4 regions of the Dorea ammoniilytica genome follow, and region 2 is predicted to be linked to each of the others. Evidence: predicted binding sites of a transcription regulator. Region 2 holds the regulator's gene; each other region holds the start of a gene.

Region 1 (7,686 bases), on a different contig from region 2:
GAGATCGGTATTCTTTCGCTGATTCATGCGCGGATAATAACTCAAACGGATGCCCTCTGTAATGAATGAATTACGATACTCTGCATCCTGCCCCTCATATCCAAATGTAAAATACTCACTGTAATAAGAACCATATTTAAACAGGCAGCGGATCATATCCCTCTTTAATTTTTTCACATATTTCGGATCGGCAAGTTCCTCCGGCTCCTTATATTTAGCAATGATTTCATCCATTTTATCCTTTTTACATTTATAATAGTACGCTTTGCGGTACCACGGTACGAAACGGTATTTATAATGAAATTTTCTAAGATATTTGCGCAGCACTTTACTTTCCTCCTGGCATGATAAATGCCGCCATGCCAGACTGGCACAGCGGCATCTCTCGCTTTACTTTACTGCTCTTTCTTTACAGCAGCTGTCTTCTTTTTCTTAACGACTTTCTTTTTCTTTGGTGCGAACATGTTCTTGCGGATACGATGTGTCTCATCACGCATGAACTGCTCTTCATAGATACGGATATATCCTGTATCCTGGATCAGCCATTCACCATCGATCTTAACATATTTATCTGTGTAGATTGCAGATCCTTCTACCTGAAGTCCTTCATATGGATCACCCTTAGCGAAGATCAGTCTGTCTTCCAGATACCATTTTCCGTAAGCAACTGTGTCGCTCTCAAACCATACCTGTGGGTTATGTCCCTGATGAAGTGTAATCTCTGTCTTAGGCATAGATTTCTTGAAGTAATCTGTGATTTCCTTTGGTCCGTGGAATACCAGCTTGCCATTAGAATATGCAGTCTCGATATCCGGCGCCATTGTAGTCTCAAGTTCATCCCAGTTCTTTGTATCAAGAGCCTGGAAATATTTACTCTTCAGTTCTTTAATTGCCTGTACATCTTTAATCTGCTGTAATTCTTTTTCCAAAGCCTCAAGGCGTTCTTCTACTGTCATTTTTATACCTCCATACCTACTTTATATGCATCAGCTGTTGCGTCAATACCCATACGTACTTTCTTAGCATCGCCGATTACATTGTAAGCGATTCCAAGCTCATCACATTTAGCTGTCAGGTCTGCTGTCGGACGAGACTTAGCTCCTGTAGCAAGTACTAATGTATCGAAGCTACGTGACTTATTGCTTGTCTTCTTGAATTTATCTGTGAACTTGTAATCTACTGTGTGATCACCAATTGCTGTAACCTTGCTGCGGTTGCTCTTCTGGATTGTCTTTCCAGGATATTCGATATCAAGGAACATGCTACGAAGCATACCCATTGCTTTACCAACACGTCTGCTGTCCATGATACGAACATTCTTCTCACCCTTGTTGATCAGGTATGTTGCTGTCTCGCATCCTACCAGACCACCACCAAGGATCAGGATCTCACCTTTGGCTTCTGCCTTACCAGCCAGAACATCCTCTGCTGTAACAATGTCAGCTCCATCTACGCCCGGAAGATCCGGTGTAGCGAACTCAGAACCGATAGCTACTACTACATGATCCGGTTTGATCTCAGCGATCATCTCTGGTGTAACAGTTGTATTTGTCTTGATCTCGATGCCAAGTCTTTCACATTCTTTGATCTCCCAGTCAACAGCTGCTTCAAATTCCTGTTTCTTAGGAGCTTTACCAGCTAATCTGAATCTTCCGCCTGCTCTCTCAGATGCTTCGTAGATTGTCGGATTGTGTCCACGTTTCTTCAGGATCTCTGCTGTTACCAGACCACCGATACCTCCACCGATGACCATAACATTCTTAGCCTTTTCAGCCTTTGGCATACCTTTGTATTCCAGGCAGAGCATTGGGTTACGTGTACATGTGATATGTGTAGCCTTTGGATCGATAACCTTGTCGTAGCATCCTTCTGTACATCCGATACAACGACGGATCTCATCCTCACGACCTTCTCTTGCTTTATTACACCACTCTGGATCAGCCAGCTGTGCACGTCCGATAGCGATCATGTCGATCTCGCCGTCTTCGATCAGCTTGTTAGCAAGTGCTGGCATGTTAACACGTCCAACACCGATTACCGGGATGTTAACTGCTTTCTTGATCTTAGCGATGTTTTCCATATTGAAACCTGGCTCAAGGTTATATGGCGGTACTTCGTATACTGTTGCAAGGCTTCGTGCATTACCTCTTGAAAGGTCGATTGCATCTACACCTGCTTCTTCTGCCCAGTTAACGAACTGGATAGTCTCTTCTACAGTTGTATTCTTAGGAAGTAACTCATCTACTGCATCCAGACGCATAAGCAGTGGCATATCCTCTGGCATGTTAGCACGCATCTCGCGGATAACTTCCAGATTGAAGCGGCAACGATTCTCCAGGCTCTGGTTACCATACTCATCTGTACGGTTGTTCAGAGACGGATTCATAAATTCGTGTGGAAGATATGTATGTGCTCCATGGAACTCCAGTGCATCAAATCCAGCTTCTACAGCCAGTTTAGCAGACTCTCCGAACTGCTTAATGATCTCATGGATACGCTCTACTGTAACTGTATCCGGTGTCTCTTCTACGTTTGTCTTGTCAAAGAAGTCAGCCGGTACGAATCCTCCGTGCCAGATCTGAACAGCTGCCTTACCACCATTTTCATGGATTGCTTCAGTTACTTTCTTCAGTTCATCTCTGTCTGCTTCACTATACAGTCCGAAATATAAATACGCATGACATTCTTTACAAATAGATACCAGCTCTACAATGTTCAGTCCGCATCCACCTGCTGCACGTGCTGCGTGGTACTGAATCATATCATCTGCTACGTGATGTTTGTCCTTAACCATCTTGGTATTCATACCAGGAAGTACAATTCTGTTCTTCAGTTCAAGACCTCTCAATTTAATTGGAGAAAACAATGCATCATAACTCATTTTGAAATCGTCCTCTTTTCTTTCATTATTAAATAGGTTAACTAGGTTAACAGGAGTCATCGTTCCGCCATACGATCCAGACCGGTACGGGAATCACTTGTCTGAATATATAATCGGAAGCTGTTCGTTATACGGTAGTAAATAGTATCTCTAGCTTTACCTTCCCTTTAAAAGCTTGTCTAAATTTTAACACGAGCACATACTATGTGTCGGAACAAATTCCCAAATATAGTGCACAAGCAATGTACAAAAAATCAATTTTTCCTATCACATTTTTCTAATTAATCATTTTTTCTTTTTTATGCTTGTAGTGTTTTTGCATTTTTTGTCTGCATTTGCAGAAGTGAATTGTCATGATTTTTTCGAAAAATGTAGATTATTTAACAAAAAAATGTGAAACACCGTCTTCGAGATTCGTTTATACTATGCTCAACAGATAAATTTTCGATATGTTCAGGAGGGAACAAAATGATCACAGATATGAAAGATGCAAAGATCTTCCAGCCTCTTCAGCTTGGAAGAACAACTTTAAAAAACCGTATTGCAATGGCTCCAATGAGCATGCATTATGAAGCAACTAACGGAACTGTACCAAAACAGTTGGCAGACATCTTCGTCCGTCGTGCAGAAGGCGGCGCAGGATACGTAGTAATCGACGCTGTAACTGTTGACCACAAATATTGGTATATTGGAAAGACTACTGCTCTTGATAAGGACTCTCTGGTTCCTCAGTTCAAGAGATTCGCAACTCGTGTAAAAGATGCAGGAAGCGAACTGATCCCACAGATCATTCACCCGGGTCCGGAATCTATCTGCGCTATGAAAGGTATTACTCCGATCGGACCATCTATAAATACAAATGCAAATGGTGATGTTTCAAGACCGGCTACTATTAAAGAGATCCAGAAGATCATCAAACAGTATGGAAAAGCTGCACGCCGTGCAGAAGAAGCAGGATGCGGCGGTATCGCATTACACGCAGCACATGCTTACATGCTTCCAGGTGCATTCCTTTCTCCACTGCGTAACAAACGTATGGATGAATACGGCGGAACAATCGATAACCGTGCTCGTCTGATCCTTGAGATCATTGAAGAATGTCGTAAAAACGTAAGCGAAGACTTCCCGATCATCCTTCGTATCTCTGGTTCAGAGCGTATCGAAGGTGGTAACAGTCTGGAAGAAATGTTATACCTTGCTCCGAAGTTCGAGGCAGCCGGCGTTAATATGTTAGAAGTATCCGGTGGTGTTCAGTACGAAGATATGCAGGATATCATCCCATCACACAGCAAGAAGATCGGACGTAACGTATACGAAGCTTCTGAGATTAAGAAAGTTGTTAATATCCCTGTATTCGTTGTTGGTAAGATCAACGACATCCGCTATGCTGCAGATATCGTAGAGCGTGGACTGGTAGACGGTGTTTCTCTCGGACGTCCGTTACTTGCAGATCCTGATCTTCCGAACAAAGCCCGTGAGAACCGTTTTGATGACATCACACCATGTGCTTCATGCGGCGGACGTTGTGTAACTCCTAAGGATCCACAGCATCCGGTATGTCAGTGTCACATCAACCCATTGGTTGGTCACGAATACGATTATCCATTTAACCCGGTTGATACTCCGAAGAACGTACTGGTTGTCGGAGCAGGTCCTGGCGGAATGTACGCAGCCGTAATCGCAGCAGAGCGTGGACATCACGTAACTGTATGGGAGAAGAATTGTCAGGTCGGCGGACAGCTTGCACTGGCTGTTGTTACTCCTGGTAAGCAGGAAATGTGTAAATGGTTATCACACCTTACATACCGTGCTAACAAAGCAGGTGTTACATTTGAATTCAACAAAGAAGCTACTGTAGATGATATTAAGGAATTTGCTCCTGATGCAGTTATCGTAGCTACCGGTGCAAGACCGTTTGTTCCACCATTCATCAAAGGTTTGACCGATTACCCTGTAACTACTACTCATGATATCCTGAGCCGTAAGGTGACTGTACCGAAGGGAACTGTATGTATCCTCGGTGGTGGAGAAGTTGCCTGCGAGACAGCTGAAATGCTGATGACAGACGCTCGTCCGGCTTCCTTTGTAAAAACAGGAAGCATCGGTGATGTAGAAGTAACTCTGGTAGAAATGATGCCACAGCTTATGACAAATGTATGTCTGCCGAACCGTAATGTACTGATGGACAGCCTTCACAGATCAGGTGTTAAGAGCTATGTTAACGCTAAGGTTCTGGAAGTTACTGATCACGATGTTAAGATCCAGTACACAACAGACGGAAGAGAAGAATGGCTGAGAGGTTTCGACCATATCGTAGTCGGAATGGGCTCCAGAAATTACGATCCATTCTCTGAAGAACTGAAGAAGTTCGTACCGGAAGTAAGAGTTATCGGAGATGCTGTAAGAACAGGTCTTGCAAGTAAAGCTCTTCATGAAGGATACTTCGCCGGATACGAGATTTAATAAAACATATTTCCCTCATACTTTTATTAAGATTGCAGATGCTTTTTTCAGTGTCTGCAATCTTTTTTTACCTCTTTTTCGACATGTTGTAAATTTTCATTTTTTGTCCTGTCAAAGTTTTGACATTCTCCGTTGACTTCGATTTTATTATGTGATAGTCTTAAATCAAATGTTTGTATAAATGTTTGTATTTTTTGTACAATTTTCGAGGGAGTGAGCCATATTGAAAAACAGAATCCGCCCTTTATGTGAGACACCGCGCGACGGCATATTCTGCGGTCCTGACAAATATCTCACATTACAGGAGCACACCATAACCAGCGAGATGTTTCCGGTGATGGAATACGACAGTTACTTTATATTGGTAAAAGAAGGACATGGTAATTTTGTGATCAACGGAGAAGAATTTTCCATCGAACCTGGTTGCGTATCCTGGATCCAGTGCTCTCAGGTACTCACTGTCTGTCCTGATTTTGGAAATAATCTCGTACTTTGGATCTGTCCTTACGACTACCAGCTTCTGAGCTATTACTCATTTAGCAATATTGCTCCAACCAGAGAACTTGAGATCGTCAATAATCTTCCGGTAATCGGTCCTGATGGTGATGAGGTAAAAGAGATTGTCCACTTATTCCATCAATATCGGAAGCTTTCCAAAAGACATTCTCACGGCTCTGCAATTATTCGAAGTTCCTATCTTCGCAGAATTGAACTTTTATATAACCGGTTTGCCAAAAGTATGAAGTCCCATTACAAATTCAGCAACCTGCCGCTGAGCCGCAAGGTCAGTCTGTATATTGCAGTGCACAGCACAACTGCACTGACCTGTGCAGATGTAGTGAAAGCAATTGCGCCATCTATCAGCGAATCAGCCCTGAATCATGCACTCCTTGTTGCAACAGGTCTGAATTTTAATCAATATCTGAACCGGCTGCGGATTGCGCATGCAATGTCGTATTTTCTCTATGACAGTCTTCCGTTTGATTACATATCCTCGATATCAGGATTTAATATGGAGATTACATTCTTCCGCCGTTTCAAATCTCTGATCGGTATGACACCGCAGACTTATATGAAAAGGACGCTCAGCGACGGAAAGCATCACCCTGTATACCGCACTACTATTATGAACGAAACTCTGATCTCCGCGATCAGCTATCTGTACGAGAACATGACAGATCCTATTGACGCCGAAACTCTTACTAAAGAGCTGTACACTTCAGAGAATATTCTGCGTGTCCAGTTTAAGAACCGTCTGAATTCCAGTTACAAACAGGTGCTGTCCCAGTTCCGCGTGCGTTATGCTGAAGCACTGCTCACTACAACTTCACTGCCGACAGTAGATATTGCTATCGAATCCGGCTTCGGCTCAGACCGCACTATGGCGCGGGTATTTTATAATATAAACGGCATATCTCCGGGAGAATTCCGCAAAGCCAGAAAGCTCCCTCAAAAAGCCGGTAAATAGCCAGCATCTGCGTCTGACCTATAAGATTACACTCAAACTATACACAGGAAGGCGATAAACTATGCAGAAAGATACACCACAGTCTGTTGACCCTGATGAGCCAAAGACTCCCGGGCGCGCCGTTTTTTCCGGCGCCCATGACTACTTTGTAAATAATGTCCTGCCTGATACGATTCAGGCACATGTGAGCCGTTATCAGACTCCCACCTCTTATGCCAACAACCGGGATCAGACATTTATTCTTGTCCGCTCCGGCAAGGGAAAAGCATTGATCAACGGTCTGGAATATAACTTGAGACCCAATACGCTGATCAATCTCGGTCCATTTCACCGTTACCGTTTTCTGCCATCCAAAGGGACTCCCCTGGAAATTGCAGAAGCACGTATGAACAGTTCCACTTATGTATATATGATCGCTAATCCTTACATGAAATGTGAGCAGCTGACTGTTCCGTCTCAGCCTCCGGTTGTATATCTTAAAGGTCTGTCGGCTGAAATTGCCAATGAATCTATGGACGGACTGCTGCACGAAGCCATGAATGATTCGGCAGACCGTATCCAGCTCTGCTTCTGTTATATGATGAATTTTCTCGGAATCATCACAGATCAGATGCCAAAAGCATATTTTGCATCAAGCACGACACATAATAAAGAAAAAAAGTAATTTCTTTAACAAAGTCAATTATTTGAGAAAGGTTTTCGTTATTTGTTAATTATAACCAAGCCTTTCTCTTTTATTTCCGATATTTTAACCATTTTCTACAGATAGATTTATCTTTTTTCACTTTGTCACCCGCTTTGATTATAAATGTTAATTTTTTGTCCGTTTGTTCTGAATAAAATTTACACTCTGATACCGTTTAAAGCCTGGTTT
Region 2 (7,686 bases):
TAATTTGATATGGACGTACGCTGTCTTTCCAAGCTTTACTGCTGTCTCAGAAATCTGCTCTGCGATTTCTTTCGTATAACAGGTGAAACGGATCTCATGTTCAATTGCTTCTGCCTGCTGTGATGGAAAAACAGGACCCAATACAAGTATCGGTTTCCTGATACCGTTTGCACGCAGAATCACACCCTCATCCGGTGTGGCTGTAGCAAATCCCCACAGGTAGTTTTTTTTCTCCAGATCACATGCGATTGGTACCGCCCCGTGACCGTAGCCATCCATCTTGACAACAGCCATGATCTTAGTCGCATCACCAACCGTTTCATGCATCTGATCCATATTATATTCTATGGCGTCCAGATCAATTCTGGCACACACTCTTGTATATTCTTTCATCATTTTTCCGCCTTCCAGTTTTCTGTCATTTGGATCGCTGATCCAAGTGCATCAGCAAGATCCCTCGCCAATACACTATAGCACCCCATTTCATTTCTTGCAATATCTCCCGCAAGTCCATGGAGATAAACTCCAAGAACAGCGGCATCATAATTATCACATCCCTGCACCATAAGTCCGCCAATAATTCCGGCCAGCACATCTCCGGAACCTGCTTTTGCCATTGCAGCATTTCCAGTAAGATTCACATACATTCTTCTGCCCTTTGCTCCCACAAAAGTACGTGCATCTTTTTGTACCAGAGTAACATCTAAAGTTCTTGCCGTCTGTTCCAGGACCTCTCTTCGATGCATTTGTATCTCGTTGACAGGCCGTCCTGTTAATCTGGATAATTCCTTCAAATGTGGAGTCAGTACATAATTGCCTTCTGCCAGCTGGTCCTTCCATTCCGGATGCGCCGCCAATATATTAATTCCGTCCGCATCAATCAGACATGGCACATTTATTTCTTTCAAAACGGTATTTACAATCAGATCTGCGACATCAGATCTTCCAAGACCTGATCCTATACAGACTGCATCAGCCCACTCCAGTACCGACAGAAGACTTGCTTTGTCATATTCCGTATATGTTGTGATAATAGCTTCCGGAATCAGCTGCTGTAATATACTTCGGTTATCTTCAGTGGTATAAATGCGTACAAGTCCTGCTCCCATGCGATAAGCAGCACAGGCGCTTAAGAATGCAGCTCCTGCCATTCCACTGCTTCCGGCAATTAATAATAATTTTCCAAATGTACCTTTATGCGCATATGGCGGACGTTCAGGCAGAAGTTTGGCAATATCACTCATTTCTAATGCATATGCAGTATCCAGCTGTTCCTTTACTGTAAAACTGTCAATTCCGATATCTGTCACGCAGACTTTTCCGGTATACAATGCACCGGAAAACAGAAACAGACCCAGCTTTCGTTCCTGGAATGTTACGGTTGCATCTGCCTGAAACGCTTCACCGAATACACGTCCATCCGTAGCTGAGATACCGGACGGAATATCAACCGCGAGTTTCCGTCCTGATGACATATTCATATGTTGAAGCATTTCCAGATAGTGTCCTGTAATCTCACGATTCAATCCTACACCAAACAATGCATCAATTACAATGCTGTAATCATTATCCTGCCATTCTGTAAGCAGCGTTCCTCCACACTGTTTGAACTGATCCATCTGATATATACACTCTTCTGTTCGGCTTGTCATCCGTCCGGCAAATACTGCTGTCACCTGGCAGCCTTTCTCTTTCAGAATACTTCCAATAGCAAAGCCATCGCCTCCGTTATTTCCTGATCCACACACAATGCATACATGTGTCAGCGGCCACTTTTGTTCTTCTATATAATCAGTACAGGCCGCAGCAGCCCGTTCCATCAGTGTTCTGGATGAAACTCCCAGATCCTGTATAGTATGACTATCCGCACTTTTCATCTGTTCCGCATTTAATAAATACTGCATATACTTCCTTTCTGCCTTAGGCGCAGATCACTGCAAAAAAAACGACGTGTAAAGAAGTCTGCTTTCACAGCCCGCATTACACGCCATTATTCTGTCTGTTATTTGTCTGCATGATCCTCATTATATCGACTGATATTATAAGATAATCTCATTAAGCTTTCTGATAAATGTACACTTTCTACAATTACATTATCCGGTACATTCAGATCTACATGCGCAAAATTCCAGATGGCCTGAATACCGGCATCTACCAGATCCTTCGCCACATCAATTGCGCATTCCTTCGGAATTGTAAGAACTGCAATCTCGATATTATTCTCTTTAATGAAATCTTTCATCTCACTCATCATACGAACCGGCACATCACGAATTGACATACCTCTCAGTGTAGGATTCACATCAAAGATACCTTTCAGGATAAATCCTTGATTTTCAAAATGTGAATAATTTGCCAAAGCCTGTCCCAAATTACCTGCGCCAACGATTATAAAATTATGCTTGTTCTCCAATCCAAGGATTTTACCAATTTCAGTATGAAGATATTTTACATTATAACCATATCCCTGCTGACCAAATCCGCCAAAGTTGTTCAAATCCTGTCGAATCTGTGATGCAGTAAGTTTCATTCTTTTACTTAAATCATTAGATGATATACGTTCGACACCATCTTCTAATAATTCACCCAGATATCGGTAATATCTTGGAAGTCTGCGAATTACCGCCTGAGAAATCTTTCTTGTCTCCACTGTTGTTCACCTACCCATAATATTATGGAATAATTATATCGGATTGTTAACGCAAAGTCAAACTTTTGTACAAACTTTCATTAACTTTAGTTGTATTTTCTGTTCTTTTCGGTATAATGATACACAGAGAATTATGGAGGTGTATCATGATTTTAGCATGTCATGATGTTTCCAAAGCATTTGGGGAACACGTTATTATACAAAATGGCTCTTTTCATATAGAAGACCATGAAAAAGCAGCCCTTGTCGGTATCAATGGTGCCGGCAAGTCTACTCTTCTGAAAATGATCGTCGGCGATCTTACAGCTGATGGCGGTACGATCACCCTTACAAAAGGTAAGACACTTGGTTATCTGTCCCAGCATCAGGAGCTGGTATCCGGCAATACAATCTACGAAGAAGTACGTTCAGCCAAGGCCGATGTCATTGCTATGGAATCACGGATCCGCGAGATTGAAAAAGAATTAAAAGACCTGACCGGCGATGAACTGGAAAGCCGGTTGAATACTTATCACAATCTGACCAGTGCCTTTGAACTGGCAGATGGTTACTCCTATGAAAGCGAGATTGTCGGTGTATTAAAAGGTCTCGGCTTTGCTGAGGATGAGTTTGACAAGCCCGTAGATACGTTGTCCGGCGGTCAGAAGACTCGCGTATCTCTCAGTAAGCTTCTGCTTACCAGACCAGATATTCTTCTGTTGGACGAGCCTACCAACCACCTGGATCTGAATTCCATTGCATGGTTGGAGACCTACTTATTGAATTATTTTGGAGCGGTATTGATTGTATCCCATGACCGATATTTTCTGAATAAAGTTGTTACAAAGGTTATTGAAGTAGAAATGGGTAAACTTTCCGTATTTCAAGGCAATTACTCTGCTTACGCCGAGAAAAAAGAAATGCTCCGTGAAGCAAGATTAAAAGAATACTTAAATCAACAGCGTGAGATCAAACATCAGGAAGCTGTTATTGAAAAACTCCGCTCTTTCAACCGGGAGAAGTCTATTAAGCGTGCAGAAAGCCGTGAGAAGATGCTGGAACGTATTCAGCCTGTAGAAAAGCCTCTGGAGCTTCATACGGATATTCATTTAAAGCTGGAGCCTTCTGTCGTCAGTGGTAATGACGTGCTGTCGGTAGAACATCTGTCCAAAGCATTCCCGCCGCATACTTTATTTCAGGATATCAGTTTTGAGATCCACCGCGGCGAGCACGTAGCGATCATCGGTGACAATGGAACCGGAAAGACTACACTGCTGAAGATACTGAATCAGGTTATTCCGGCAGACAGTGGTACTTTTACCCTCGGTTCCAAGGTAAAAATCGGTTATTATGACCAGGAACATCACGTCCTGCATATGGACAAAACAATCTTTGATGAGATTTCTGACGATTATCCGACGCTAACCAATACACAGATCCGAAAGACACTGGCGGCTTTTCTCTTTACCGGCGATGAAGTGTTTCAGCAGATCAGTTCTTTAAGCGGTGGTGAACGTGGGCGTGTGTCACTTGCCAAGCTCATGTTGTCTGAAGCGAATTTCCTTATCCTGGACGAACCTACCAACCACTTGGATATTACTTCTAAGGAAATTCTTGAAAAAGCTCTGAATGATTATACCGGTACGGTACTCTATGTATCTCATGACCGATATTTTATCAACCGTACAGCTACAAGAATTCTGGAGCTGACCGAACAGACATTTGTCAATTATATTGGTAACTATGATTACTATCTTGAAAAGAAAGATGAACTGACCCAGGCTTATGCCGGCGTCTCTTCCGCTCCATCTGATGTATGTGCACCGGAACCAGAATCTCAGGCTAAGCTCAGCTGGCAGGAACAGAAAGAAGCACAGGCTAAGGAACGCAAACGTCAGAATGAATTAAAAAAGACAGAAGAACGCATTACTGAACTGGAAGAACGTGACGGCGAAATTGACGAACTAATGGTTCAGGAAGAGATCTATACCAATTCTGTAAAATGCCAGGAACTGGCACTGGAAAAATCTAAAATCGCAGAAGAATTAGAAGAACTTTACGCCAGATGGGAAGAACTGGCGTAACAAACAGATATATGAAAACGCCCGCTAATAGACGGGCGTTTTTATCATGGTAACGAACAAAATATCTGTAAAATCAGCTGAGTTCCGGTACTTTCCTGCTACATGCAATTGCTCTGGCACCATGTCCAATGTGGCAGGCTACACTTAATGACAACGGATCCATATGCACTTCATATTCCGGAAATCTATTTTCCACTTCTGCTTTCCATTCTTCAGCTTCTTCTGCCGAACAGGTATACGCAACCTGCAGATACATCTCCTGTCCTGCAAACCGCTCTGTCAGATCCTTTTCCATTGCATCCAACATCGTCTTCTTCGCGCTCTTCCATCCTCTTGACTTAGAAAAAGAATCCAGCTTTTCTCCCTGAATCGTAAGAACCGGTTTCAGATTCAGGACTGAACCGATAGCTGCTGCTGCGGGTGTTACGCGACCACCTTTTTTAAGATATTTCAATGTATCTACCGTAATATAGATGCTGGCCTCCAGCTTCTCACGCATTAGAATATCATGGATCTCCTTCGCGTTCATTCCTTTTTCTGCCAAAGCAATGGCATCCAGAACCGATTGTCTCATGGTAACCGAAATACGTTGATTATCTACCACATATACTTTTCCATCCATGTCCTGCGCAAGCATCTGCGCAGTGGCACAGGAACTTGACAATCCGCTTGACATCGGAATATGCACTACCTCATCATATTCTTCCAGTGCTTTCTCCCATATATCCAGCACATCTCCCGGCGAAGGCTGCGAAGTAGAAATGTCTGCATCCTGAGTCAGACGTTCATAGAATTTTTCCTGAGTCAGAGATATATCTTCGTAGAACAGTTCTCCATCAATATAAAAAGGCATCGGAAGAACAAAGATTCCAAGTCTTTTTGCTTCCTCCTGTGTAATTCCACTGTTGCTATCTGTAACAATTGCTACTCCGCTCATGTTTAAACTTCCTCTCTAATTCTTAAAACTATGTATCGGTGCAGGGATTCGTCCCTGTCTGTTTATAAATGCGCTGCAGTCAAACTCATTCACCGGCATGATCGGGGCATAACCCAGCAAACCGCCAAATTCTGCCGTCTCTCCTACATCCTTACCAATAACCGGAATCAGACGGACCGCTGTCGTCTTATTATTCACCATACCAAGTGCCATCTCATCTGCAATAATACCGGAAATAGTTGCCGCACTGGTCTTTCCAGGAATTGCAATCATATCAAGACCTACGGAACATACACAGGTCATGGCCTCCAGCTTTTCAAGATTCAGCGCACCAAGCTTCACTGCATCAATCATACCCTGATCTTCACTGACCGGAATAAATGCGCCGCTTAAGCCTCCTACATAAGAGGAAGCCATAACGCCACCTTTCTTCACCTGATCATTCAACATAGCAAGTGCTGCTGTAGTACCCGGTGCACCTACACGTTCCAGACCGATCTCTTCCAGGATCTCAGCCACACTGTCACCCACTGCCGGAGTCGGTGCAAGAGACAGATCGATAATTCCAAACGGAATACCCATACGTTTGGATGCCTCACCCGCTACCAGTTGTCCTACGCGGGTAATCTTAAATGCTGTCTTCTTAATCATCTCACACAGCTCCTCAAAGCCCTTACCTCGCACCTGTTCAATTGCTTTCTTTACAACGCCAGGTCCGCTGACACCTACATTGATCACAGCATCTCCTTCTGTAACGCCAAGGAACGCACCCGCCATAAACGGATTGTCATCCGGTGCATTACAAAATACCACCAGCTTTGCACATCCCAGAGAATCATTATCTTTGGTTGCTTCTGCTGTCTCTTTTACGATCTCGCCGCACAGGCGAACAGCATCCATATTAATTCCGGTACGAGTAGATCCCACATTGATAGAACTGCACACACGTTCCGTACAGGCCAGTGCTTTCGGCACAGACCGAATCAGATTCTCTTCGCTTGTAGTCATAGCCTTTGATACCAGCGCAGAATATCCGCCGATAAAATTGACACCAACTTCTTTCGCGGCCTTATCCAGTGTCTTGGCAATCTCAACATAATCATCCGGAGTCTTGCAGGCTGCTGAGCCCACCAGAGCGATCGGAGTAATAGAGATACGCTTATTTACAATCGGAATACCAAATTCACGTTCAATATCCTGACCTGTACTCACCAGATTACTGGCAAGCGTTGTAATCTTTTTATAGATATTATCATTCAATCTATCAAGATCCGAATCGATGCAGTCCATCAGACTGATACCGAGGGTAATCGTTCTTACGTCAAGATTCTCCTGCTCGATCATTTTATTCGTTTCATTTACTTCATATACGCTAATCATGATTTTCTTTGCCTCCGCCATAGCATCCAACTTACAGTCTGTGCATTTTTTCAAAAATTTCTTCTCTCTGGCAGTGAATGCTTACACCGATTTCTCCGCCAAGTGCTTCCAGTTCAGCTGTATATTCCTGAAATTCCTTAGAAGCCCCGTCAACATCCACGATCATTATCATATTAAAGAAGTCATCAATGATAGTCTGCGAAATATCCAGAATATTAATTCCGGTCTCCGCAAGATAGGTACATACCTTTGCAATAATTCCTACAGTATCTTTTCCAACTACAGTAATCACACACTTTTTCATATTCTTCCTCCTGTTAAACATATGTATTGATTATACAGTAATAATATCCGAACGATGATCCCTTTTGGCAACAGCCAGAGGTATTTCATCTCCCTTATACGGATTATCCCCAAGTGTAACCTCTAATTTAACCGTCTCATACGCAAGTTCTGCATAATTATTCTCCTTACTGAGATGCCCAAGCATGACACTTTTCAGGTTGTCATGTAGTATATCACAAAGAAGCCGTCCTGACAATTCATTTGACAGATGTCCCTTATTTCCCATTACACGCTGTTTCAATGGATAAGGATAAGGTCCAACTTCCAGCATATGAATATCGTGGTTTGCTTCCAGCAGGATCGCATTCACA
Region 3 (7,686 bases), on a different contig from region 2:
ATTTGTTCTTAGACAAATTACAGAGTGCAATCAGAAAACCAATCAAAATTCCAAGGATAACCGCTACGATTGACACTTTAATCGTCACACCAATACCACTGATCAGAAGTTTATACCTATCTTCTCTGATAAAGCAGCGCGCAAATGTATCTGCCATATCCGCCGTCCAACTATTCATAAATAACCGCCTCTCTCTTCATAACCTTATGATTATGCAATTTTTATTCCTGCTTATTCCACGCTATGCGTTATATTTTAGCACGTTCACGCCAAATTGCAACTGTATTTTTATACATTTAAAGGGGTATTTTTATGCAAAACTAATTTATTTCGTACAAAAATGCCCCTTAATCTCTTCTTTTATATTATCCCATGATCACCTGGAAGATCGACACGATCAGAATCAATACTCCAAGCGCAATACGATAATATCCAAATACCTTAAAATCATGCTGTTTAATATATCCCATCAGAAACTTGATAGCAAATATAGATACCCCAAATGATACAATACATCCAAGCATCAGGAAACCGAACTCTGCCGCTGAAAATGCAAATCCAAATTTCAACAGCTTCAGAAGGCTTGCTCCGAACATAACCGGAATCGCAAGGAAAAATGTAAATTCCGCCGCTGTCTCTCTGGATACTCCGATCAGCAGCGCTCCTACGATTGTCGCACCGGATCTTGAAGTTCCCGGAATCAATGCAAGCATCTGGAACACACCGATCCACAACAGCATCTTCAGTGTAAGCTGTGAAATCCTGGTAACCTTTGGCTGCTTTCCTCTGTGCTTATCTTCTATTATAATAAACAACACACCATATACGATCAGCATGATTGCAACCGGCACCGGTTTATAAAAAATCGCATCCAGATAATCATTAAACAATAAGCCCACAATCGCTGCCGGAACTGACGCGATCGCCACTTTAATCCACATCTGCCAGGTCAACATCTTCTGACGTTCGGATTTTCTTGGTGAAAACGGATTCAATTTGTGGAAATAGAGCACCACAACAGCCATGATCGCACCAAGTTGGATCACTACGTCAAACATTTCCATAAACGCATCACTGAGTCCCGGCTTCAATACGCTGCCGACCAGAATCAGATGGCCGGTACTGCTGACCGGAAGCCATTCGGTGATTCCTTCTACGATACCCAGGATCACAACTTTAATAAAATCTAACATATCTGCCTCCTTTTATTCACATCTGCCAGATACTACCTCAATACAAATTTTTCAATTGCTTTTGCAACGCCATGCTCATCATTGGTCACAGTGATATAGTCTGCTGCTTCTTTGATCTCATCAATACCATTCTCCATAGCCACACCAAAACCGACTCTGCGAATCATATCCATATCATTAGAACCATCACCAAATGCCATGATCTCATCCTTCTTAATACCAAGGATCTCTCCCAGCTTCAAAAGCGCGATACCCTTCTGTGCATCTTCCCCGTTCGCTTCAATATTATTGCCTAACGCACTGGTAACGGCCGCTCCCTGAACCTTCTCTTTTACTTCTTTCATTGCCAGATCTCTTGTTTCTGTATCGCGAAACAGTGCCTGCAGCTTATCCACTGCCATCTTTTTCTCATGGAACATAGCTTCCACATCCGGCACCCGGCGTCTGGTAGTACGCATATATTCAATCATCGGCTTAATCGGCATATATTCCTCAATACGCTCTACCATATCCGCAGTTGCATAACCGAATCCCTCATAATACACTTCCCTGTATGTATCGTATTTTGCAAAGATCTCCAGCAATTCCTTACCTTTTTCATATGGAAGCAATGCTTCATGCAGAACTTTATCCTCCTGCACGTCTACTACTCTGGCACCGTTAGCTGTGACTGCATATCGGATGCCAGGAAGTGCCATAACTGGCTTTGGTATACCGGTCAGCGGTCTTCCCGTCGCCGGAAGAATGATCACGCCCTGCTCAACAGCTTCCCTCATGACGTCCCGTGTATAATCACTGATCTCCTTATTACTGTTTAACAGCGTTCCATCCAGGTCAAAACCGATCATCTTAATGTTTCGTTTCATCATAAGTCAATAATTCCTTCCCGTCTCGCGTAAATAAATACATATCTGTATTGATTTTGTTCGTCCCCATTGTATATGCCTGTTCCGCATGTGTTTTCATCGTTTCTATTGCTTTTGGCTGAGACAGCGGTGCAAACAACACCGTATCTGTACGTGGTGCCATAATCAGCAGATCGTCCTGCAATTTCTCCGCGCATACATTCCAGATATGCTGGAAGCACAGGGAACTTGCCTCATGCTTACCATCTGCCAGAATTGAAAATGCTCCATACATGGTATTACCGATTACAAATTCCACGTCCCGCACCAAATTCTCGCATGCCTGATGATATAATGCCGGTATATCACATTCCGGCGGAAGCATATTATCTTTAATGACTTCATATGTTTCTTCGCCTCTCTTTATGACAAACAGGATCTTCAAAGCACCTACAAATTCAATTAATGGTGTATCTTTCTCGGATATATTCTTACCATTCAATGTCTCAGGCAGTGATAATGTGCTTGACACCCACGGATAAATCTGCTCCTTAATATTATTATACAGATAATGTTCTTCTTCGTATTTCTTCATAACTGGCTCCTTTGCCATAATATTTTTATTTAACATTTCCACTATACCAAAAAAACACGAAGAAAGCAATAAATCCACGCATCCGTATAAATATCTTAATAAATATACAATGCGTGAATCTATTGCTTTATTTTGTTATGATGCTGTAAATTGATTAACCTTCGTAGTATGCTTTCAGGTACATTGCTTTAATCTCTTTAAACAGAGGATATCTTGGGTTAGCACCTGTACACTGGTCATTGAATGCATTCTCTACCATTTCATCCAATGTAGCGAGGAAATCTTCTTCCTTAACACCGTAATCTTTAATTGTTCTCTTGATTCCAACTTTTGCCTTCAAGTCTGCGATTGCTTTGATGAAGTTCTCAAATACTTCATCATCATTCTTTCCTGTTACTCCGCAGAATCTTCCAAATTCAGCATATCTCTCTTTAGCCTTCGGATATGGATACTGAGAGAATGTTCCCATCTTAGCCGGTGCCGGATCTGCATTAAAGCGCATTACATGTTCAATCAGCAATGCATTAGCAATACCGTGTGGCAGGTGGTGATATGCACCAAGCTTGTGTGCCATAGAGTGGCATACTCCCAGGAATGCATTGGCAAATGCCATACCAGCCATTGTAGATGCATTAGCCATTCCTTCTCTTGCGATCGGATCAGCAGCGCCCTTCTCATATGCATCTGGCAAATATGTGAAGATGTTCTTACCAGCTTTGAGAGCCAGACCATCTGTATAATCAGTAGCCATGATAGATACATATGCTTCCAGAGCATGTGTCAGGGCATCGATACCTGACGCACTGGTCAGTCCCTTCGGCTGAGTCATCATGAAGTCTGTATCTACGATTGCCATGTTCGGCAGAAGCTCGTAGTCAGCGATCGGCCATTTTGTACCTGTGTCTGCATCTGTGATGATTGCAAACGGTGTAACCTCAGAACCTGTACCTGATGAAGTAGGAATTGCTACCAACATAGCTTTCTCGCCCATCTTCGGGAATGTGTATACTCTCTTACGGATATCCATGAAGTCCATAGCCAGATCTTCAAAGTTGCACTCCGGATGCTCGTACATCAGCCACATGATCTTCGCTGCATCCATTGCTGAACCACCACCAAGTGCAATGATCACATCTGGTCCAAATGCTTTCAGCTGATCCAGACCTTTTCTTGCGATCTGCAATGTCGGGTCTGGTGCTACCTCATAGAAGCATGCGTGCTGGATACCCATTTTATCAAGCTTATCTGTGATCGGAGATGTCATTCCGCTGCTGAACAGGAATCCGTCAGTTACGATAAATGCCTTCGTCTTGTTATAGTAATTCTTCAGCTCATCCAGCGCAACCGGCAGGCATCCTTTCTTAAAGTATACTTTCTGAGGTGTTCTGAACCACAGCATATTCTCTCTCCTTTCAGCAACCGTCTTAACATTTAACAGATGTTTTACTCCTACGTTCTCTGATACAGAGTTACCGCCGTAAGAACCACAGCCCAGAGTCAGAGATGGAGCTAATCCAAAGTTGTAAAGGTCACCGATACCACCCTGTGAAGAAGGTGTATTTACCAAAATACGACAGGTCTTCATGCGATCTGCATGTTCTGCCATTTTTTCTTTTTCACTTACATTTATATAAAGGGAAGATGTATGTCCGTATCCACCATCAGCAACAAGCTGTTCTGCCATCTGAAGCGCGGTTTCAAAATCTTTTGCTTTATAAAGAGCAAGTACAGGAGATAATTTCTCATGTGCGAATGGCTCTTCTACGTTAACAGAAGTTACTTCACCGATCAGGATCTTCGTATCTTCCGGAACTTCAAATCCAGCCAGCTTAGCGATCTCTGCCGCAGGCTGTCCTACGATCTTAGGATTAACGCTTCCTGCAGGTGTCAGGATAATCTCACGAACCATATCCAGTTCTTTCTTGTTCAGTACATGGCATCCTCTCTTAATGAATTCTTTCTTCACATCATCATAAATGTCAGCCAGTGCTGTAACAGACTGTTCAGATGCACAGATCATGCCATTGTCAAATGTCTTAGAATGGATAACTGAGTACACTGCTGTCTGAATATCACAGCTTGAGTCCATGATAACAGGTGTATTACCAGGTCCAACACCGATGGCCGGTTTTCCTGAAGAGTAAGCTGCCTTTACCATTCCAGGACCTCCTGTTGCAAGAATTACATCTGCGTTAGCCATGATCAGCCCAGACATCTCAACCGTAGGTTCTTCCAGACATTCTACAATGCCTTCCGGTGCTCCTGCCTTAACAGCTGCTTCATATACCAGCATTGCGGCTGCTCTCGTAGATTTCTTAGCACGTGGATGTGGACTGATGATAATCGCATTTCTTGTTTTTAATGCAATAAGTGTTTTAAAAATTGCTGTTGATGTCGGGTTTGTTGTAGGAATAATAGCTCCAACCAGACCAACCGGCTCTGCAATCTTCTTAATTCCGTATGAGTTATCTTCTTCAATCACACCACAGGTTTTGGTTCTCTTATACTGATTGTATGTATATTCTGCTGCGTAATGATTCTTGATAACCTTATCTTCTACGATTCCCATTCCTGTCTCTTTGGCTGCCATCTTTGCCAGTGGAATACGTGCCTTATTAGCTGCCATAGCCGCCTCGAAAAAAATCTTATCTACCTGCTCCTGTGTGTATGTAGCAAATATCTTCTGGGCCTCTTTCATCTTGGCCATCTTCTGCTCCAACCATTCAGCGGTATTTACCTCTGGTTCTGCCACTGCCTGTTTTACTTCTTTTGCCATAACTATATCCTCCCTTGTGTAGAAATCGTCTTGCTTTAACTGTCTCCAAGTATATCCCTCCGTTAATTAATTGTCAATTAAAAGTGATATATTTTTAACGAATTTGTGAATATATTCAAACATTTATAACATTTCAAGATTTCATTGTGAGTTTTTCACAAAATGCATGGAGAGAAATACTATAGTATTTTTATATAGCAAAAACTTATTTGATAACTCATCATTATTGTGTGTACAATTAAATCACTTACTATTTCTAATACAGATAATTTTTTGTTATATTTATAACATTCATAAGCTATTTTCCTAACCCTGCAGAATACCTTTTTATCTGATATTTAAGCACAATACACAAAGAAAACGCACCCTGATTTCTCAGAGTGCGTCTATATGCTTTCTGTTCTATATCGTTATTATACAAGCTCAAGAAGAACTTCCATAGCTGCGTCACCTTTACGGAGACCAATCTTAACGATTCTTGTGTAACCACCGTTACGATTCTCATACTTAGGTGCAATCTCGTCAAACAGCTTAGCTACGAGATCAACTTCCTTAGTATTTTTCTTTCTTCCAGCTCCCTGTGCAGGAACTTCTGTTACAGGGTAGAGAACTTTAAGCATTTCTCTTCTGGCATGCAGTCTTGAAGGCATATCTTTCTTGATTGTCTTCTCAACTTCGTCGTATACAGTTACTTTCTTACCGTCTACAACTTCTTTAACTCTCTTACCATCTTTGTCTTTACGAGCAACTTTAGCCTTAACAGTTACTTCTTCGTAATTGTCTTTTTCTCTAACAGCCATAGCGATCAGACCTTCAGCAACTTTGCGGATCTCTTTTGCTTTCGCTTCTGTTGTAACGATCTTACCGTTGTTCAGAAGTGCTGTTACCTGGTTTCTGATTAATGCTTTTCTCTGGCTTGATGTTCTGCCGAGCTTTCTATACTTTGCCATCTCTTATTTCCTCCATTTTGACACTTGGTTATGCATTCATCGGGCTTACTAGCCAAATGCGATATCACGCTCTTTGGTCTTACTGATACCTTGGTTTATATTTACGTAAGGGCGGAATTCTATTCCTCTCCCTGGCTGAGTTCGAGACCCAACTCTTTTAACTTTGCTAATACTTCTTCCAGAGACTTGCGACCAAGGTTACGTACCTTCATCATGTCTTCTGGTGTTCTGTTTGTAAGTTCCTCTACTGTATTGATTCCCGCTCTCTTCAGGCAGTTGTAAGAACGAACAGACAACTCAAGTTCATCAATGCTCATCTCAAGCACTTTTTCCTTCTCATCGTCTTCTTTTTCGATCATTACTTCTGCAGACTGAGCTACCTCAGACAGGTCTACAAACAGTTTCAGATGCTCACTTAATACCTTTGCTGCCAAACTTACAGCCTCATCCGGAAGCAGAGTTCCGTTTGTCCAAACATCTAATGTCAGTTTGTCAAAGTCTGTAATCTGACCAACACGTGTATTCTCCACAGTAAGGTTAACGCGCTCTACCGGTGTATAGATAGAATCAATCGGAATCACTGCGATTGGCAGGTCCTCTGTCTTATTCTTATCTGCACTCACATATCCACGACCCTTTGTAATGGTAAGTTCCATATACAGCTTGCTGTCAGCTCCACCATTCAATGTAGCAATAACAGTCTCAGGATTCATGATCTCAATGTCTGAATCCACCTGGATATCTGCGCCTGTTACCACACCTTCACCTTCGAACTCAATGTAAGCAGTCTTTGGTTCGTCAGTTTCTGATGTGTTCTTGATCGCCAGTGATTTCAGGTTCATAACGATCTCTGTAACATCTTCTTTTACACCCGGGATGGAACTGAACTCATGCAGTACTCCATCAATCTTAATCTGGCTGATTGCAGCACCAGGAAGTGAAGAAAGCATGATCCTTCTGAGAGAATTTCCAAGTGTTGTACCATATCCTCTTTCCAAAGGCTCTACAACAAATCTTCCATATCTCTTGTCATCTGAAATCTCGGTTATCTCGATATTTGGTTTATTAAAATCAAACACTATATAGTCCCTCCTTGTGGGATGAATACCTAAATCTTATTATTTAGAATACAACTCGACGATCAGCATCTCGTCAACCGGAACATCAATCTCATCACGAGTAGGAAGTTCCTTAACTGTAGCTTTCAGGTTCTCCTGATCTGCTTCAATCCATCCTGGAACGAGACGTCCTGCTGTTACCTCAAGGATATCTTTGTATCTCTGAGATCCTTTGCATTTCTCTTTGATTTCGATCACATCACCGGCTT
Region 4 (7,686 bases), on a different contig from region 2:
GCTACATTGGATGAAATGGTAGAGAATGCATTCAATGACCAGTGTACAGGTGCTAACCCAAGATATCCTCTGTTCAAAGAAATTAAGGAAATTTATCTGAAAGCGTACTACGAAGGAAAATAAGTTTCTCCAAATATGTTATATTTATAAGATTAGAGAAAGGCACTGCCGCATCAGCGGTAGTGCCTTTCTCGTTGGCATATATAAGAACAGGACGCTTATTCTGGCGTCCTGTCTGAAAATACAATTAAAATATCATGTAGATTATTTGGTTCCGAAGATACGGTCTCCGGCATCTCCAAGACCCGGGCAGATGTAAGCATCTTTGTTCAGCTCACGATCAACATGTCCGATATAAATCTGTACATCCGGATGCGCTTCGTGTACGCGCTTTACGCCTTCCGGCGCTGCGATGATGGACATGAGTTTGATGTGCTTTCCGCCGTGCTGCTTGATGAAGTCAAGGGCTGCGATAGCAGATCCGCCGGTGGCAAGCATCGGATCGGTAACAACGATCAGTCGTTCATTGATCGGATCCGGAAGTTTGCAGTAGTACTCATGTGGCTCATGAGTTTCTTCGTCGCGATATAGTCCAATATGTCCTACCTTTGCAGAAGGTACCAGTGCAAGGATGCCATTAACCATACCAAGTCCAGCTCTTAAGATCGGTACAACCGCAAGTGTCTTGCCGGCGATGACTGGAGTCTTGCAGGTTTCAATCGGAGTCTCTACTTCAATATCTTCAAGCGGAAGATCACTCAGAGCTTCAAATCCCATTAACATGGCTATTTCTTCTACCAACTTACGAAATTCATTAGTTCCTGTGTGCTTGTCACGCAATTTTGAAATCTTATGCTGAATCAGTGGGTGCTTTAATTCGATTACGTTTTCCATGATTTTCCTCCTCGTGTGAAATACGTTTTCTCTATTATAATTCGTAACAGCAGTATGCGTCAATGGGTTTAAGCTTTGAAGTGCTCCAACATGACAGGCATACACTTGTGACTGTATTCGCTCAGCGAGAATTCACCTCTGCTGAGGCACCAGTCAGACACTAATGCGCGTTCACACATGGTAAAATACTTGGTAATCTCTGTGGCGGACATGTCATTTCGGATCTGCCCGCGCATCTGACCTTCTGTAACAATGCGGGTGATAAATTTGTAATATGTGCGGTTCTGATCCAGGAGATTTCGCTGTCCTTGTGATACGAGCTGGGTAGAGTAGAGGGATGCGATCAGATCAATGCTGATATTTTCCTCGATCATTTTATGGGCTTCGTAATTCACATTCAGAAGCTTTACAAAAGAATTGAGATCAGGATTCATTCGGCTTTCTAATTCTTCGTAAAAATCATCCAGAATCACAGACAGTGTATTTAACAGTTCGTCTTTTGTGTTGAAGTAATAATAAAAGGATCCCTTTGATGTACCAGACAGAGCAATGATATCATCCACGGTAGTACCGTTATAGCCTTTTTCATGAAAAAGCTGCCATGCTGCGGTTACGATTCTGTTCTTGGCGCTTTTTCCTTTTTTTGTACGTTCCATAGATTCTCCTTGAAAACAAAATATAATTGTTAAATAAGAAGGCCTTTTACACATGAGCGTGTGTGAAAGGCCTTCTCAGACTTTAAACTGCTAAGCAGTTATTCGTTTGATTTAGTTGAAGGACTGCTCTGTACGGTTAATGATCTCGTCCTGTAATGGTTTAGACAGGTTACGGAAGAAGTCACTGTATCCGGCTACACGAACGATCAGATCCTTGTAGTCATCTGGGTTGTTCTGCGCATCGATCAGAGTCTGTCTGTCGATGACATTGAACTGTACATGATGTCCATCCATTGCGAAGTAGCTTCGGATCAGACTTGCCATGTTGTTCAGACCTTCCTCACCTGCAACTACATCAGGAGTGAACTTCTGGTTCAGCAGAGTACCTGCTGTTGCCAGGTGATCCATCTTAGCGCAGGATTTGATAACAGCTGTCGGTCCGTTCGTATCAGCGGATTTCTCAGGAGAGATACCCTCAGATACAGGTACGTGAGCCTTACGTCCGTTAGCAGTAGCACCGATTACTTCGCCGAAGTATACGTGGCAGGTAGTAGGAAGCATATCTACACCGTATTTACCACCCTTCATGTTCGGACGACCTGTGATCAGATCATGGTACAGATAAAATACATCCTGCATCAGATCATCAGCATAGTCATCATCATTACCATACTTAGGTGATTTGTCATGAACCATACGATAGATTGCATCGTAACCTTCGTAGTTGTGATCCATAGCTTCGATCAGTTCTTCCATTGTGAAGTTCTTCTTGTCGTATACATTGTATTTGATAGCTGCAAGACAGTCGGAAATAGTTCCGATACCTACACCCTGGATGTAGTTGGTATTGTATCTTGCACCACCTGCGTTGTAATCCTTAGCATTGCTGATGCAGTCATTGGTTACAACTGACAGACAAGGAGCCGGCATATATTCTGCATACAGTTTCTCGATTACGTTGTTACCACGGATCTTGATATCGATGAAATGTTTCATCTGTTTCTTAAATGCATTCCACAGTTCTTCGTATGTCTTGAAGTCTTTTGCGTATCCGAGTTTCAGACCAAGCTGCTTGCCGGATACATTGTCATATCCATTGTAAAGTGTAAGCTGGAAGATCTTAGGAATGTTCATGTATCCTGTCAGGATATATGCTTCGCTTCCCCATGCTCCGGTCTCTACACATCCTGAAGAACCGCCGCGGCGTGCGTCTTCCAGAGACTTACCTGCGTTGACAAGCTCCATAGTCTGAGCTTCTGTATTATAGAATGCTGGCTGACCCCATCCTTTTCTGGAGATCTCGCAAGCTCTCTTTAAGAATTTGGTAGGTGTTTTCTTGCTGATGGTTACGTTAGAGTTTGGCTGAACCAGTTTCATGTCGTCCATACAGTCAAGGATCAGGTAGCTGACAGCGTTGACACCGTCTTTTCCATCAGGTGTAACACCACCGGTATTAATATTGGCAAAGTCAGTGTAAGTAGCACTTTCTTTCAGTGTGATACCTACTTTAACTGGTGCCGGCTGGTTGTAGAATTTAACCCATAAGCATTCCAGAAGTTCCAGAGCTCTTTCGTCATCCAGAATACCTGCTTCTGTATCTGCTTCGTAGTATTTGATCAGATGCTGATCCATACGTCCCGGACTGAATGCATCCCATGGATTCAGCTCTGTGGTAACTGCGAGGTGTGTGAACCAGTATAACTGGATTGCCTGCCAGTAAGTCTGTGGAGCATGAGCCGGTACGACTTCCAGATTGGCTGCGATCTGAAGGAGTTCTGCCTTACGTGTCTCGTCAGTCTCTTTTTCAGCCATCTCAAGTGCCAGCTTGTGGTATCTCTCACCAAGGATGATTACTGCATCACAGGAGATATCCATAGCTTTCAGTTCTTCTAATTTATCAAGGGCTTCCGGGTCATTCATGAAATCCAGAGAATCCATAGTCTTTTTGATCTTTTCTTTGTAATCCATGTATCCGGTAGTGAATACCTGCTCACCACCACATGTATGTCCAGGACCTCTCTGCTCCATGAACTCTGTGAACATACCTGCTTCGTAGCAGTCATGCCATTCCGGAGTCATCATAGAGAGAAGCTTCTCACGCATGGTCTTGCCTTTCCAGTAAGGAATGATCTCTTCGGCCTGAAGCTTTCTGTCTTCTTCTGTAGTATGGAAGGAAACCAGATCACGCTCGCTCATAACAGTCATATCCTCTACACTGTGGCAGCACAGCTCTGGGAATGTAGGAGACGCCTGTGGATCTTTACCTTTTTCACCGACGATCAGTTCGCCGTCTCCCAGGTACAGAGTCTTCTTGGAGAAATATTCCTTCAGAACCATAGATCTCATAACCGGGATAGAATATTTGCCCTCATTTTCTTTGTAGAAATCTGTCTCAATCTTAGCTCTTTCCAGGTCAATATGTACTGGTGTGTTCACGCTGAGATCTCTTAATTTCTGGATTCTTTCGTTCATGCCTCGTTTTGTTGCCATTTCTCTAACCTCCTATTTTAGTGTTTTGAAATCCTGCATCCTTGAAAAGCTGTACAAAACTTTCCATTTCTTCTTTGGATGGTGCATGTAAATCTGTTCCTTTATATTCCATATCCAGCTTGGCGTATTTGCCACTGCCTGTATCGTGATAAGGCAGGAGATTCACCTGAGCCGGGTGGATGTCGTGTTCTTTCAGAAACCTGATTGTCTCTGTCATATTCTGTTCATTACCGTTGACCTCTTTTACAGTAGGAATACGGATATAAATGCGGGCGCCTGCGTCAGACAGCTTCACCAGATTCTCGAGGATCAGCTTGTTGTCAACGCCGATATATTTTTTATGAAGCTCCGGATCCATGACTTTGACATCATATAAAAATGTATTCACATATGGAAGGATCGCTTCAAATTTATCATAGGAAACCTGACCACAGGTGTCAATAGTAAGAGTGATATCTTCATGCTTTAATGCCTTGGCAATTGCAAGAATGTAATCCGTTGACATGGTCATGACCTCACCGCCGGAGAGTGTAACACCGCCGCCGGAATCTTCGTAGAACATCAGATCCTTCTTTAACTCGCGGATCAAATTCTTAACAGGGTATTCTTCGCCGATGATCTCGCGGATACCTTGTGGACAGAAGTTCGTACATTTGCCACAGAGCTGACAGACTGTCTTGTCGAGTACCGGTTTGCCATCCTGCATCGTGATCGCACCGGACGGACAGACCTTAGCACAGCAGCCGCAGCCCGTACATTTTTCAGAATCATATTGAAGCTCCTGCTCATAACGCTGTGTCTCAGGGTTGTGACACCATTCACATTTGAGCGGACAGCCTTTGAAAAATACGGTTGTGCGGATTCCGTCACCATCATGTATAGAGAATTTTTGAATGTTGGTAATCAGATTCATCGTATTTTTATTCCTTTCTTATCAGGGTTATAGACTATGGTTTGTACTACAGTCTAAAAGTACCATATAACGGTTAGATTGTCAATAGTTTGACAGATGAAAACGAAAATGCAAGAAAGAAAATTAAAAAATTCAAAAAAAGACTGGAAATGTTTTAAACTATGGTATATAATCACGTCAAGCGTTACCAAAGAAGGCATCCTTAAAAAGGTGCCTTTTTTTGCACTTTTTTAGACATTTTATGAAATGCGTCTAAAAATCATGAAAAATAGCAAAGAGGAATTGAACTTTAGTCTAAAAAGTGTTATATTATTAACGTGTATAAAATTATAGAGGATGTCAATATGAACCTGAACGACCAGAAAGTAGTACAAAAAGATATGGATTTTCTTTATCTTGGGAATTTGAAGACTGTGACGTTTAATCTTGCACTTCCTGCAAAAGGGAAGTACGGATCAGAGATCAGTTGGAGTTCGGGAGAAGAACGTTTCCTGGATACAGATGGCAGGGTGAACCGTCCGTTATATGGCATGGGAAACCGGGAAGTGCTTTTGACAGGTACTTTTACATATGGAGAAGCGATTGCCAGCAAAGTATATGCAGTGACGATCCTGGAACAGGAGAATCCACATCATAATGCAGATACATATCCTATAGAAGTTACCGTGCAGGGAAGACCTGATAAAGATGCAGAAGTTTATCAGAACGCAGAGGCAGAGATCCGGATACTTCCGGGGAATGCATTTTACGAGGCACAGGAACGGATGCATCAGTATTTGCTTTCGATGGATGATGACAGTATGCTGTATCATTTCCGGAAGGCGTCTGGGCTGGACACCAGGGGCGCGGAATGCCCATATGGATGGGACGCTGAGGAAAGCCAGATTCAAGGACATACCACTGGACATTATCTTTCGGCACTGGCACTTTGCTATCGTGCGACAGGAGATGTGCGAATCCGGGACAAAGCAGTTTATATGGTAGATGAACTGGAAAAGTGTCAGCAGGCTTTTCGAAATATAGACGGTATTCATGAAGGTTTTTTAAGTCCATACTCAGAAGAGCAATTTAATCTGTTGGAAGAGTATACACCATATCCGAAGATCTGGGCACCATATTATACACTTCATAAGATCATAGCAGGTCTGTTGGACTGTTACCTATATATTAATAAGAAAGAAGCTCTCTCCATTGCAGAACAGATGGGAGAGTGGACATGGCACAGATTATCACGGCTCCCGGAAGCGCAGCTTAAGAAGATGTGGAGCATGTACATAGCCGGAGAATTTGGCGGTATGAATGTGGTAATGGCACAGCTTGCAGAGTTGACAGGCAAAGAAGAATTCCTGAAGTGTGCCAGATTATTTGATAATGACAAGTTATATCGGCCACTGATGCGTTATCAGGATCAGCTGAATGGAATCCATGCGAATCAGCATATTCCGCAGATCCTGGGAGCGATAGAAATATACAAAGCATCAGGGGATCTAAAGTATCTGGAGATGGCAAGAGCGTTCTGGACGACGGTAACGGAGAATAGAACTTATGCCACAGGTGGTGTCGGTGAGGGCGAGATGTTCCAGGGGTACCGGGAAATCGGAAAGCTTCTGACAGCATCGACCCAGGAGACATGTGCTTCATATAATATGCTGAAGCTCACCAGAGAACTGTATCAGATGGATCCTGACAGCAGGTATATGGACTATTATGAAAAGACTCTTTATAACCACATTCTGGCAACACCAGATGAAAGCGGGAGCGGAGAAAGTACTTATTTCTTTCCGCTTGGACCGGGGATGAAGAGAGAGTTCTTATTTGAAAACAGCTGTTGTCATGGAACCGGCATGGAGAGTCACTTTAAGTATCAGGAAGGTATGTATTTCCAGAAAAGGGATGCATTCTTTATAAATATGTATATACCGTCTGAATTCAGCCAGGATGATATGAAGCTTCATATGGAGTGTGTATCACAGCGCAGACAGGAATATGAACTGAGTATTCAGAATAGCACATTTCGGAAGTTATATCTTCGCTATCCGGAGTGGGCAGATGAATGTTTGCTGGAGATGGATGGAGAAGTGTTGGAGACGAAGAAAAATAAAGCCGGGTATATCGAGATCACGATGCACTCCAGTGATGTGAAACTTCGGATTCGGTGGACGCCGGGTGTGAAAGTGCTTCGAGCACCGGATGAACCGGAAAAAGTAGCAATCCAATATGGACCATATATTATGGCAGCACTTTCGGAAGAGACTGATTTCCTGGAACTTCCGGTGAAAGAGGCTGAGATTGCAGAACGGATGGAATGGATAGATGAACATGAAGACGAACTGAGTTTCCGGCTTGGTGGCTGGAAATGGATTCCGGTTTACGAAGTGGGAGACAGAGCGTATCATGTATATACGATAATTAAGTGAAAGGCAGGTATAAGCAGACATTATGAATCGATTAGAAGAATTAAGAAGCTACATGGAAAAAGAAGGACTGGACGGATTTTATATTGCTAAGCCGGCCAATGTCAGATGTATCAGCGCATACACAGGCGATGATTCGTACCTGTTTATTGATAAAGCAAATCAGTATTTTATCACAGATCCGAGATATACCGAGCAGGCAGGTATGGAATGCCCGGATTATGAGATTATCAACTGGAGATCAACCAGTATTGGTAATGTAATCTCAGAACTGTGTAAGAAAGATGGAGTTAAGACTGTTGGTTTTGAACAGGATCAT

Evidence for each region. Region 2 encodes Rex, which represses fermentation and respiration genes when NADH is low (regulators of the CRP and FNR family bind a similar motif). Its sites were predicted from a motif close to ATTGTTAANTANTTAACAAT; they were not measured.
Region 1: OCV65_RS09770 (oxidoreductase) is a predicted target of Rex. The motif match lies at 3,056-3,075, and genes of this name have one in related genera.
Region 3: adhE (bifunctional acetaldehyde-CoA/alcohol dehydrogenase) is a predicted target of Rex. The motif match lies at 5,682-5,701, and genes of this name have one in related genera.
Region 4: OCV65_RS08805 (trans-4-hydroxy-L-proline dehydratase activase) is a predicted target of Rex. The motif match lies at 5,031-5,050, and genes of this name have one in related genera.

What each region holds. Positions count from the first base shown of each region.
Region 1 is NZ_JAOQJV010000013.1:15,270-22,955, reverse strand. It holds gene OCV65_RS09780 (sugar-transfer associated ATP-grasp domain-containing protein) at 1-327, opposite strand, end outside; gene OCV65_RS09775 (nuclear transport factor 2 family protein) at 396-956, opposite strand; gene OCV65_RS09770 (oxidoreductase) at 959-2,881, opposite strand; gene OCV65_RS09765 (oxidoreductase) at 3,350-5,344, shown strand; gene OCV65_RS09760 (AraC family transcriptional regulator) at 5,568-6,812, shown strand; gene OCV65_RS09755 (hypothetical protein) at 6,874-7,476, shown strand.
Region 2 is NZ_JAOQJV010000001.1:385,814-393,499, forward strand. It holds gene alr (alanine racemase) at 1-393, opposite strand, end outside; gene OCV65_RS01885 (NAD(P)H-hydrate dehydratase) at 393-1,904, opposite strand; gene OCV65_RS01890 (redox-sensing transcriptional repressor Rex) at 2,003-2,650, opposite strand; gene OCV65_RS01895 (ABC-F family ATP-binding cassette domain-containing protein) at 2,797-4,713, shown strand; gene OCV65_RS01900 (DegV family protein) at 4,787-5,650, opposite strand; gene OCV65_RS01905 (PFL family protein) at 5,666-7,030, opposite strand; gene OCV65_RS01910 (ACT domain-containing protein) at 7,062-7,334, opposite strand; gene OCV65_RS01915 (MBL fold metallo-hydrolase) at 7,365-7,686, opposite strand, start outside.
Region 3 is NZ_JAOQJV010000002.1:234,034-241,719, reverse strand. It holds gene OCV65_RS03405 (amino acid ABC transporter permease) at 1-178, opposite strand, end outside; gene OCV65_RS03400 (undecaprenyl-diphosphate phosphatase) at 366-1,193, opposite strand; gene OCV65_RS03395 (Cof-type HAD-IIB family hydrolase) at 1,226-2,062, opposite strand; gene OCV65_RS03390 (hypothetical protein) at 2,043-2,633, opposite strand; gene adhE (bifunctional acetaldehyde-CoA/alcohol dehydrogenase) at 2,788-5,409, opposite strand; gene OCV65_RS03380 (bL17 family ribosomal protein) at 5,823-6,359, opposite strand; gene OCV65_RS03375 (DNA-directed RNA polymerase subunit alpha) at 6,479-7,438, opposite strand; gene rpsD (30S ribosomal protein S4) at 7,478-7,686, opposite strand, start outside.
Region 4 is NZ_JAOQJV010000010.1:70,091-77,776, forward strand. It holds gene adhE (bifunctional acetaldehyde-CoA/alcohol dehydrogenase) at 1-123, shown strand, start outside; gene upp (uracil phosphoribosyltransferase) at 265-894, opposite strand; gene OCV65_RS08795 (TetR/AcrR family transcriptional regulator) at 963-1,550, opposite strand; gene hypD (trans-4-hydroxy-L-proline dehydratase) at 1,662-4,040, opposite strand; gene OCV65_RS08805 (trans-4-hydroxy-L-proline dehydratase activase) at 4,045-4,953, opposite strand; gene OCV65_RS08810 (glycoside hydrolase family 127 protein) at 5,298-7,370, shown strand; gene OCV65_RS08815 (M24 family metallopeptidase) at 7,393-7,686, shown strand, end outside.